Asanoa sp. WMMD1127: one gene and its partner. The protein of the gene in region 1 interacts with the protein of each later gene in a pairwise test. Links are inferred from orthologs where the notes say so. Each region holds a gene or a part of one and is shown on either strand. Other genes may lie near its edges.

Region 1 (4,954 bases):
GGCCAGCGGCCAGCCGGCGAGCAGGCCGTGGCAGAGCGCGCCGCCGAACGCGTCACCGGCGCCGAGGCCGTTGACGACCTCCACGTGGACGGGCGGCACCCGGACCGCCTCGGTCGCGGTCACGCCGAGCACCCCGTCGCCGCCGAGCTTGACCACCGCGATCTCGACGCCGAACCCGAGCAGGGCCGCGGCGGCCCGCTCCGGGTCACGCTCGCCCGTGGCCACCGCGCACTCCTCGGCGTTGCCGACCGCCACCGTCACCAGCGGCAGCGCTTCCCGGTAGGCGGCGCCGGCGCTCTGCGGGTCCGGCCAGAACGCGGCGCGGTAGTCGAGGTCGAGAATGGTCAGTGGCGCCCGGTCCCGGGCCCGCAGGGCGGCGAAATGGGTGCCGCGGGTCGGCTCGACGGACAGGCCCGTGCCGGTCAGCCAGAGCACCCCGGCGGCCCGCAGCGCGTCGAGGTCGAGGTCGGCCGCCGCGATCTGCAGGTCGGGCGCGCTCGGGTAGCGGTAGAAGTAGATCGGGAAGTGGTCCGGCGGGAAGATCTCGCAGAACGTCACCGGGGTCGGCAGGTCCGGCACGATCGCGACCCAGCGGTCGTCGACGCCGTAGCCGCGCAGCTCGTCGTGCAGGTAGTCGCCGAACGGGTCCGCGCCGGTGCCGCTGACCAGCGCGACCCGGCGGCCGTGCCGGGCGGCGGCGACCGCGACGTTCGCGGCGGTGCCGCCCAACGACTTCGCGAACGTACGCACGTCGGCCAACTTGACGCCGACCTGCTCCGGATAGAGGTCGACCCCCAGCCGCCCCATAGCCACGACGTCGAAAGCGCTCATGCCGCCACCTTCCGCAGGTGTTCCAGGCTCCGGCGGACGTCGGTGACCGGGCCCTGGCCGGGCGGTGGGTCCGTGTCGAGCATGGTGTCCTGCTCCAACACGTACCATCCCGCGTAGCCGGCGGCCGTCAAGGTGGACACGATGGCGGCCACGTCGACGTCGCCGTCGCCCAGCGGCCGGTACATGCCGGCCCGGACGGCGTCGGTGTAGGTGACCTCGCCCGCGCGTACCCGGGCGGCCCGGGACGCGTCGACGTCCTTGAGGTGGACGTGCGCGATCCGGTCCGGCGCCTCCCGCGTGAGCGACGCGGGGTCGGTGCCGCCGGCAAGCAGGTGGCCGGTGTCGAGGCAGAGCGGGATCGCCGAGCCGTCGAGCACGCGGCGCACCTCGTCGGCGCGCTCCACCATCGTCCCGACGTGCGGGTGCAGGGCCGCGGTCACGCCGAGCGCGGCGATCCGGTCGAGGTTGGACAGCAGCGTGCGCCAACCCGTGGCGTCGAGCTCGGGCCGGGCGTCGTAGCCGTCGACGCCGGTGGCGGCGGCCACCACCAGCACACCCTCCCAGCTCGGCAGGGCCTCGGCGAGCGCCGGCAGCGGGTCGTGGGCCGGGTCGTGCAGCACCACCGGCACGAAACCACCGGCCACGGCGAGGCCGTGCCGGGCGAGCAGCGGCCCGCGGTCGGCCGGCAGGTAGCCGTCGGGGCCGAGCTCCGTCGCGGTCAGCCCCAGGGCGGCCATCTCGGCGAGCACCCGCTCGGGCGGAAGACAGTGCCCCCAGCCGGGCACCTCGCAGACGCCCCAGGAGATCGGCGCCCCGGCCACGCGGATCATGCGGCCACCTCCGCGACGCGCACCGGCCGGCCTTCGCGGCGGGAGCGGTCGGCGGCCTCGGCGACCAGCAGCGCGGCCAGGGCCTCCTCGCCCGGGCAGGTGTTGGGCCCGGCGCCGGCGACCAGGGCGCAGAAGGCGGAGAGCTCGGCGGCGTACGCGTCGCCGAACCGCTCACCGAAGCCCGGCGGCAGCGGCGCGTGCGTGTCGAGCCCCGCGGTCAGGGTGCCGGCCGCGCCGTGCGCCTCGAGGCGGACGTCGTAGCCGGCGCCGTTGTAGCGGGTCGCCGTGCAGACCGCGAGTGTGCCGTCGCCGAGGGTCAGCGTGGCGACCGCGGTGTCGACGTCGTCCGCCGCCGCGAAGAACCCCGCGCCCCGGTTGGCCCCGGTGGCCGACACCTCGACCACCTCCCGGCCGGTGACGAAGCGGACCGCGTCGAAGTCGTGCACCGCGCAGTCGCGGAAGATGCCGCCGGAGGTGGCGACGTAGCCGGCCGGCGGCGGGGCGGGATCGTGGGTGGCCGAGCGCACCAGATGGAGACGGCCGAGCCGGCCATCGGCGATCGCGTCGCGGACGGCGACGATGCCCGCGTCGTGGCGGCGCTGGAAGCCGACCTGCAGCGGCACGCCGGCGGCGCGGACGGCGGCCAGGGCGGCGACTGTCCCGGCGACGTCGGGCGCCACCGGCTTCTCGCAGAACACCGGCAGCCGGGCGGCGGCCGCCTGCTCGACCAGCTCACGGTGGGTGAAGGTGGGTGTGGTGACGACGACCGCGTCGACCCCCGCCGGCAGGCCGGTCGCGACCTCCGCGCCGACCTTGTCGGCGAGCACCCGGGCCAGATCGGGATCGACGTCACTGATCACGAGGCCGGTGACGGACGGCAGCGAAGCCAAGGTGGCGGCATGCAATGCGCCGATGCGCCCCGCGCCGACGAGTCCGATGCGCATGCCAGCGAGTCTCGCCGCGCCGCGGAAATGTTGTCAAGCATTTGTACTGACATACTGACGTTCTGAACTGAGCCGGCTCTCCTGCGACGGGCGTCACGTTCGGCCCGGCTGTCACAGATCGGGACGCCTATCCGGTCGAACTCTCGGCGGCGCGACACCGTGCCGCGCGAGACTGACCGGAGGGGTTTTCAGATGAAGATCGTGGTTTTCGGCGGGACCGGGCTGATCGGTTCTCAGGTGGTGAGCCTGCTGAAGCAGGCGGGGCACGAGGCGGTGCCGCAGTCGCCGTCGACCGGCGTCAACACCGTGACCGGGGAGGGTCTGGCCGGCGCGCTCGACGGGGCCGACGTGGTGGTCGACGTCACCAACTCACCGTCGTTCGCGCCGGATGACGTGATGGAGTTCTTCACGAAGTCGACCGGCAACCTGCTCGCCGCGGAGCGGGCGGCCGGGGTGGGCCACCACGTGGCGCTGTCGATCGTCGGCGCCGAGCGCAGCCCGGACAGCGGCTACCTGCCCGCGAAGGTCGTGCAGGAGAGGCTGATCGCCGAGTCGGGTGTCCCGTACACCGTGGTCCGGGCGACGCAGTTCTTCGAGTTCCTGGGCGGCATCGCCGACTCCGCCACCGACGGCGACACGGTGCGCATCGCGCCGGTGTCGTTCCAGCCGATCGCGTCCGCCGACGTGGCCAGGGCGGTCGCCGACGCCGCGACGGCGCCGGCGGTCAACGGGGCGGTCGAGGTGGCCGGGCCGCAGCGCATGCGGTTCGACGAGGTGATCCGGGAGGCGCTGGCCGCCAAGGGCGACCCGCGCGAGGTCGTCGCCGACCCGGCGGCCCCGTACTTCGGGCAGGTCATGGCCGACGACACGATCGTGCCGACCGGCGACTACCGCGCGGGCGCCGTCACACTGGCCGACTGGCGCGCCCGGCAGTAGGGCCCAAGCGTGGCTAGGGTTGTCGGGTGACCGGCGCCGACGACGTTACCGCCGAGGACCTCGCGCAGTTCGAGGCCGTACGCGGACGGCTCTTCGGCATCGCGTACCGGATGCTGGGTTCGGTCAGCGATGCCGAAGACGTCGTCCAGGAGGCGTGGATGCGTTGGCAGCGCACCGATCGCCGGAAGGTCGACAACCCCGCCGCGTTCCTGTCCACCACCGCCACCCGGCTCGCCATCAACGCCGCCACGAGCGCGCGGGCGCGGCGCGAGTCCTACGTCGGGCCGTGGCTGCCCGAGCCCGTCGACACCAGTGCCGACCCCGCGCTCGGCGCCGAACGGGCGGCCGCGCTCGAGATGGGCGTGCTGCTGCTGATGGAGCGGCTGGCGCCGGCCGAGCGGGCGGCCTACATCCTGCGCGAGGCCTTCGGGTACGCGCACCGCCAGGTGGCCGAGGTCCTCGAGACCAGCGAGGCCAACGCGCGGCAGCTGGTCAGCCGGGCCCGCCGGCACATCACCGCGGAGCGCACGTCGCCGGTCGACCGCGTCCAGCACCGCCGCCTGATCGACGGTTTCCTGGCCGCCTCGCGCGACGGCGACCTGGCCGCCTTCGAGCAGCTGCTGGCCGGCGACGTGGTGGCCCGCAACGACGGCGGCGGCCGGGTGCACGCGGCCCGCAAGGACATCGCCGGCCCCGACCGCGTGCGCAACTTCCTCGACAACGTGCTGCGGAAGTTCTGGAGCACGTCGACGTTCCGCCCGGTCGAGGCCAACGGCGAGACCGGCGTCCTGGTGCTGACCGCCGAGGGCACGCCGGAGGCGCTGATCGCCCTGACCGCCTCCGCCGGCGGCATCGACCAGCTGTTCATCGTCGCCAACCCCGACAAGCTCCGCCAGTTCGCCTGAGCGGGCTCAGTAGCCGAGGTCGCGCCGGTAGAGGTTGCGCAGCTCCCGGCCGTCCAACCAGCGGTGCAGGTTGTCGACGAACAGGTCGGTGAGGGCGGCGTTCTCGGTGTCCACAGTGGCCGCCAAGTGCGGTGAGACGAGCACGTTGGGCAGGTCCCACAACGGGGACCCGGGCGGCAGCGGCTCGGTCTCGAACACGTCGAGCGCCGCGCCGGTCAGGGCGCCGCTGCGCAGCGCGTCGACGAGCGCCGCCTCGTCGACCACGGGGCCGCGGCCGATGTTGACGACGATCGCGCCCCGTTTGAGGCGGGCGATCCGGGCCGCGGACAGCAGGCCCCGCGTCTCGTCGGTGAGCGGGGTGCACAGCACCAGCACGTCGGTGCGCGGCAGCAGGTCGTCCAGCTCGTCCGTGGAGAAGACCGGACCGGGCAGGTCGTACGCCCGGCCGGGTCGACCCACGGCGAGCACGCGCGTGCCGAGCGCGACGAAGCTGTCGACCACCCGGCGG
Region 2 (4,799 bases), 2.0 Mb from region 1 along the record:
GTTGAAGACGGTGACGCCGCCGGTCGCCGTGCCCATGACGACGACTTCCTCGACGCCGTCACCGTCGACGTCACCGGTGACGAGCTGGTCGTCGCCGTTCATGAACGTCGGGAAGCGGTCGACGGAGTCGTTGCTGTCGGCCGCGTAGACGTTGACGAAGCCCTCGTTGTCGCCCGCCTGATAGATGAGCGCACCGTTGGGAAGCGACGTCACCGCCGCCTGCGCGCCGACCGGCCATGCGACCAGCAGCGCCGACGCGACGCCCGCGACGGTGCCGACCGCCAGGGCACGCCGGGCCGTACCCCTGCGCCTTCCGATGAATGTCATGCGGCTCAGCCTGCGACGGGCAGTGGTTCACCGGCCCGTGCCCGGTCGCGAACTGCCGGTCAATTGCCGGTCGCCGCTCGGTCAGAAGGCCGGCAGCACGGACCCCGCGTACTTGTCCTCGATGAACTTCTTGACCTCGGGCGAGTGCAGGAGCTTCTCCAGTTTGACGATCCGCGGGTCGTTCTCGTCGCCCGTGCGCACCACGACCAGGTTCGCGTACGGGTTGTTCTCGCCCTTCTCCAGCGCCAGCGCGTCCTTGGCCGGGGTCAGGCCCGTCTCGATCGCGTAGTTGCCGTTGATGACCGACGCCGCGGTGTCCTCCAGGCTGCGGGGCAGTTGCGCGCCCTCCAGCGCCTCGAACTTCAGGTTCTTGGGGTTCGACGCGATGTCCGCCTCGGTGGCCTTGACGCCCGCGCCGTCCTTGAGCGTGATGATGCCGTTGGCGGCCAGCAGGTTCAGCGCCCGCCCCGAGTTCGACGGGTCGTTGGGTATGGCGACCACGCCATCGACCGGCAGATCGGCCACGCTGCCGACCTTCTTCGAGTAGAGGCCGAGCGGCTCGATGTGCACCGGCTTCAGCGCCGTGAATTCATAGCCCTTCGAGGCAACTTCCTCGGAGAGGTACGGGACGTGCTGGAAGTAGTTGGCGTCCAGCTGCTTGTCCTGCAGGGCCACGTTGGGCTGGATGTAGTCGTTGAACTCGACGATGTCGAGCTTGAGTCCCTCGGCCGGCGCGAGCTTGTCCGCGACGTACCGGAGGATCTCGCCGTGCGGCACCGGGCTGACGCCGACCTTGAGCGGCGCGTCGGCGGAAGAGGCGGCGGAGTCCGAGCCACAGGCGGCCATGCCCAGCCCCAGGACGAGACCGGCGGTGGCGAGGACGGTGGCGATGGTGCGACGCACGATGAGTGCCTTTCTACTGGTGTGACAAACGCCGGGCGACGAAGTCGCCGAGCATCTGGGCGAGCTGCACGAACACGACGAGCAGCACGACGGTGGCGATCATGACTTCGGTCTCGAAGCGCTGGTAGCCGTAGCGGATGGCCAGGTCGCCGAGCCCGCCGCCGCCGACCACGCCGGCCATCGCCGAGTAGCCGACCAGGGCGATCACGGTGATCGTGAGGCCGGCGACCAGGCCCGGGCGCGCCTCGCGGAGCAGCACCTTGACGACGATCTCGCGGCGGGAGGCGCCCATCGCCCGCGCGGCGGCGATCACGTCGCGGCTGACCTCGCGGATCGCGGTCTCCACGATGCGGGCGTAGAACGGGATGGCGCCGACGACCAGCGGCACGATGGCGGCCGAGGTGCCGATCGTCGTGCCGACCACGGCCCGGGTGAACGGGATGATGGCGACGAGCAGGATGATGAACGGCAGCGACCGTCCGATGTTGACGATCAGGCCGAGCAGCGCGTTGACCGGGCGAGCCGCGAGCAGGCCGCCGCGGTCGGTCAGCACCAGCGCGACGCCGACCAGCAGGCCGCCGACGGCGGTCAGCAGCGTGGCGACCAGCACCATGTAGGCGCTCTCCTTCGTCGCCTCCCACAGCAGCGGGAACATCTCGGTCCAGGTCACGGGTGCACCTCCACGGCGACGGCGCCGGCGCGGAGCTGCCGCACCGCCGCCTCGTTCGCCGACGGCGGGCCGGGCAGCGCGATCCGCAGCCGGCCCGCGCGCCCGCCGGCCAGCGTCTCGACGGCACCATCGAGCAGGCGTACGTCGACGTCGTGCGCGCGGGCGACGTCGGAGAGCAGCGTGCCGTCGCCGACGACCGTCAGGTCGACGACCGTGGCGCCGGGGAGGTCCGGCGGTGGTCCGAGCCGGAAGATGCCGCGGGCGAGCGCCGAGTCGGGCCGGGCCAACAGCTCGTGCACCGGGCCCGCCTCGGTGATCCGGCCGTCACTCATGATCGCCACCGAGTCGCAGATCCGCTTGACGACCTCCATCTCGTGCGTGATCAGCAGGATGGTCAGGCCGAGGCGCTGGTTGAGGTCACGCAGCAGCGCCAGGATCGAGCCGGTCGTCTCGGGGTCGAGCGCCGAGGTCGCCTCGTCGGAGAGCAGCACCTTGGGCTCGCCGGCCAACGCCCGGGCGATCCCGACGCGCTGCTTCTGACCGCCGGAGAGCTGCGCCGGATACGCGTCGGTGCGGTCGCGCAGGCCCACCAGGTCGAGCAGTTCCGCGACCCGGGCCGCGCGTTCCCGCCGTGGCACGCCCATCACCTCGAGCGGAAAAGCGACGTTCCCGGCGGCGGTACGCGACGACAGCAGCGCGAAATGCTGATGGATCATGCCGATCCGCTGCCGGGCGGCCCGCAGGCCGGTCTCGTTGAGCGCGCCGAGGTCGACGCCGTCGACGGTCACGGTCCCGGCGTCGGGCCGTTCGAGCATGTTGACGCAGCGCAGCAGCGTGCTCTTACCGGCGCCGCTGCGCCCCAGCACGCCGAAGACCTCGCCGGCGCGCACGGTCAGGTCGACACCGGCCACGGCGGCGACCTCGCCACCACGGCCCCGGTACGTCTTGCGTAGACCGTCGATGCGGATCACGGTGGGGTTCGCCGTCCTGACTTCTGGAGACACGGTCGTGGACCCGCGTGATGCGGATCCACGACCACTCACCGTGCAGCCTGGAGGCGGTTTCACTCAACCGAACGTGAGCAAACCCACATATCCTACTAGTTAGGTGCAGTATCAGCGGCCTCATCCGTCACGGTGCTGCCAACGCCTCCGTCGGGGAGAGCCGGGCGGCCCGGATCGCGGGGTACAGCCCGGCGACGCCACCGATCAGCACGGTGGCCGCCAGCCCGCCGGCCGTCGCCCAGCCCGGCACCGTGGTCGGCCAGTGCTGGTAGGCCGCGTACCCCGTGGTCACCAGGACCCCGAGCAGGATCCCGCCGACGCCGCCGAGGGCGGACAGCAGCAGTGACTCGGCCAGGAACTGGGTGCGGACCTGGCCCCGGGTGGCACCCAGCGACCGGCGCAGGCCGATCTCGCCACGCCGTTCGAGCACCGAGATGACCATCGTGTTGGCCACCCCGACGCCGCCGACCAGCAGGGCTACCGCGCCGAGGCCGAGCAGCAGCCCGGTGAACGCCGCGCCGGCCGCCTGCTGGGCGCGCAGCGCGTCGGACGGACGGGAGACGTCGACCTCGTTCGGCGCCTCGGGGTTCGCGGTCGGGCCGAGGACCGCGCGGACCGCCTCGACCTGGCTCTCGGCCGACCGGGTGTAGACCGTCGTCGGATGCCCGTTGAAGCCGAACAGCCGCTCGGCCACCGGCCAACCCATGATCGCGGCGCTGTCCAGGTTCTCGGCCAGGGCGACCGGCGCCAGGATGCCCACGACCACGAACCGCTCGCCGCCCACGATGATCTCGACCTCGGGCCCGGCCCGGCTGATCCCCAGCCGCCGCGCGGCCGCGTCGCCCAGCACCACCGCCGGATACTGTTGCGTGGCCTCGTTCAGCCACACTCCACTTCGGAGCGTCGCGGACACGGCCGCCGGCAGGTCGAGCCGGGCGGCATAGGTGGCCAGGCCGTTGGTCTGCGCCGCCGGGATGCGGTCCGACCGATAGACGCTTGCGCCCTCGACGACGCCGATCGCCGACGTGGACCGCACGGGCCCGATCCGCTCGATCATCGACTCCGCCGCCGGCGGCAGGCTGGCGTCCTCGCCGAAGATGGACTGGCCCGGGCTGACGGTCAGCAGGTTGGTGCCGAGCGCCGCGAGCTCCCGGTCGAGGTCCGCCCGCGACGACGACGAGATGCCGACCACCGCGATCATCGCCGCGATCCCGATCGCGATACCCAGCGCGGACAGCAGGGCCCGCGTCGGCCGGGTCCGCAGGCCCACGGCCCCGACCCGCACCACGTCCCGCAACCCCATCCGCGCCGGCGAAAGCCGCCCGGACCGCCCACGGCGCCGCACCGCCTCGCTCATGACGCCACCACCTCGCCGTCGTGCATGCGGATCTGGCGCGGCAGCTCGGCGGCGATGTCGCGGTCGTGGGTGATCACGACGACGGTGGTGCCGCCGGCGTGCAGGTCACGCAGGAGCGCCAGCACCCCGGCGCCGGCGGCCGAGTCGAGGTTGCCCGTCGGCTCGTCGGCGAGCAGGACGGCCGGCTCGCCGACCACGGCCCGGGCGATCGCCACCCGCTGCCGCTCTCCGCCCGACAGCTCGTGCGGCTCGTGGTCGAGCCGGTGGGCCAGGCCGACCCGGTCCAGGGCGGCGGCCGCCCGGCGGCGGCGTTCGGCGCGCGCCACCCCGGCGTACAACAGGCCGTCGGCGACGTTGTCCAGCGCGCTGACACCGGGGGCCAGGTGGAACTGTTGGAACACGAAGCCGATGCGGCGGGCGCGCAGCGCGGACAGCTGCCGGTCGGAGAGCCGGGACACCTCGTGCCCGTCGATGGTGACCGAGCCCGCCGTCGGGGCGTCCAGCGTGCCGAGCAGGTGCAGCATCGTCGACTTGCCCG

What was found.
Region 2: the proteins of O7635_RS23680 (region 1) and O7635_RS13925 interact in binary tests that used the Escherichia coli proteins (3 or more experiments, as listed by UniProt). The link is inferred for Asanoa sp. WMMD1127 from one-to-one orthologs.

Annotation. Positions count from the first base shown.
Region 1 is NZ_JARUBP010000001.1:4,937,954-4,942,907, reverse strand. The notes cover bases 632-3,614. They hold O7635_RS23680 (Gfo/Idh/MocA family oxidoreductase), read right to left. Parts: upstream 2,606-3,614; coding sequence 1,658-2,605; downstream 632-1,657. Other genes in these bases: O7635_RS23670 (RNA polymerase sigma-70 factor), read left to right, coding at 3,568-3,614; O7635_RS23675 (SDR family oxidoreductase), read left to right, coding at 2,798-3,541; O7635_RS23685 (TIM barrel protein), read right to left, coding at 828-1,661; iolC (5-dehydro-2-deoxygluconokinase), read right to left, coding at 632-831. Outside these bases: more of iolC, read right to left, coding at 1-631; more of O7635_RS23670, read left to right, coding at 3,615-4,446; O7635_RS23665 (D-2-hydroxyacid dehydrogenase), read right to left, coding at 4,453-4,954. UniProt on the Escherichia coli protein: Hydratase involved in the degradation of sialic acids. Catalyzes the reversible conversion of the dehydrated form of N-acetylneuraminate (Neu5Ac), 2,7-anhydro-N-acetylneuraminate (2,7-AN), to Neu5Ac.
Region 2 is NZ_JARUBP010000001.1:2,908,155-2,912,953, forward strand. The notes cover bases 885-3,712. They hold O7635_RS13925 (ATP-binding cassette domain-containing protein), read right to left. Parts: upstream 2,872-3,712; coding sequence 1,897-2,871; downstream 885-1,896. Other genes in these bases: O7635_RS13915 (MetQ/NlpA family ABC transporter substrate-binding protein), read right to left, coding at 885-1,230; O7635_RS13920 (methionine ABC transporter permease), read right to left, coding at 1,244-1,885; O7635_RS13930 (ABC transporter permease), read right to left, coding at 3,032-3,712. Also shown: O7635_RS13910 (FG-GAP-like repeat-containing protein), read right to left, coding at 1-327; more of O7635_RS13915, read right to left, coding at 409-884; more of O7635_RS13930, read right to left, coding at 3,713-4,261; O7635_RS13935 (ABC transporter ATP-binding protein), read right to left, coding at 4,258-4,799. UniProt on the Escherichia coli protein: Part of the ABC transporter complex MetNIQ involved in methionine import. Responsible for energy coupling to the transport system. It has also been shown to be involved in formyl-L-methionine transport.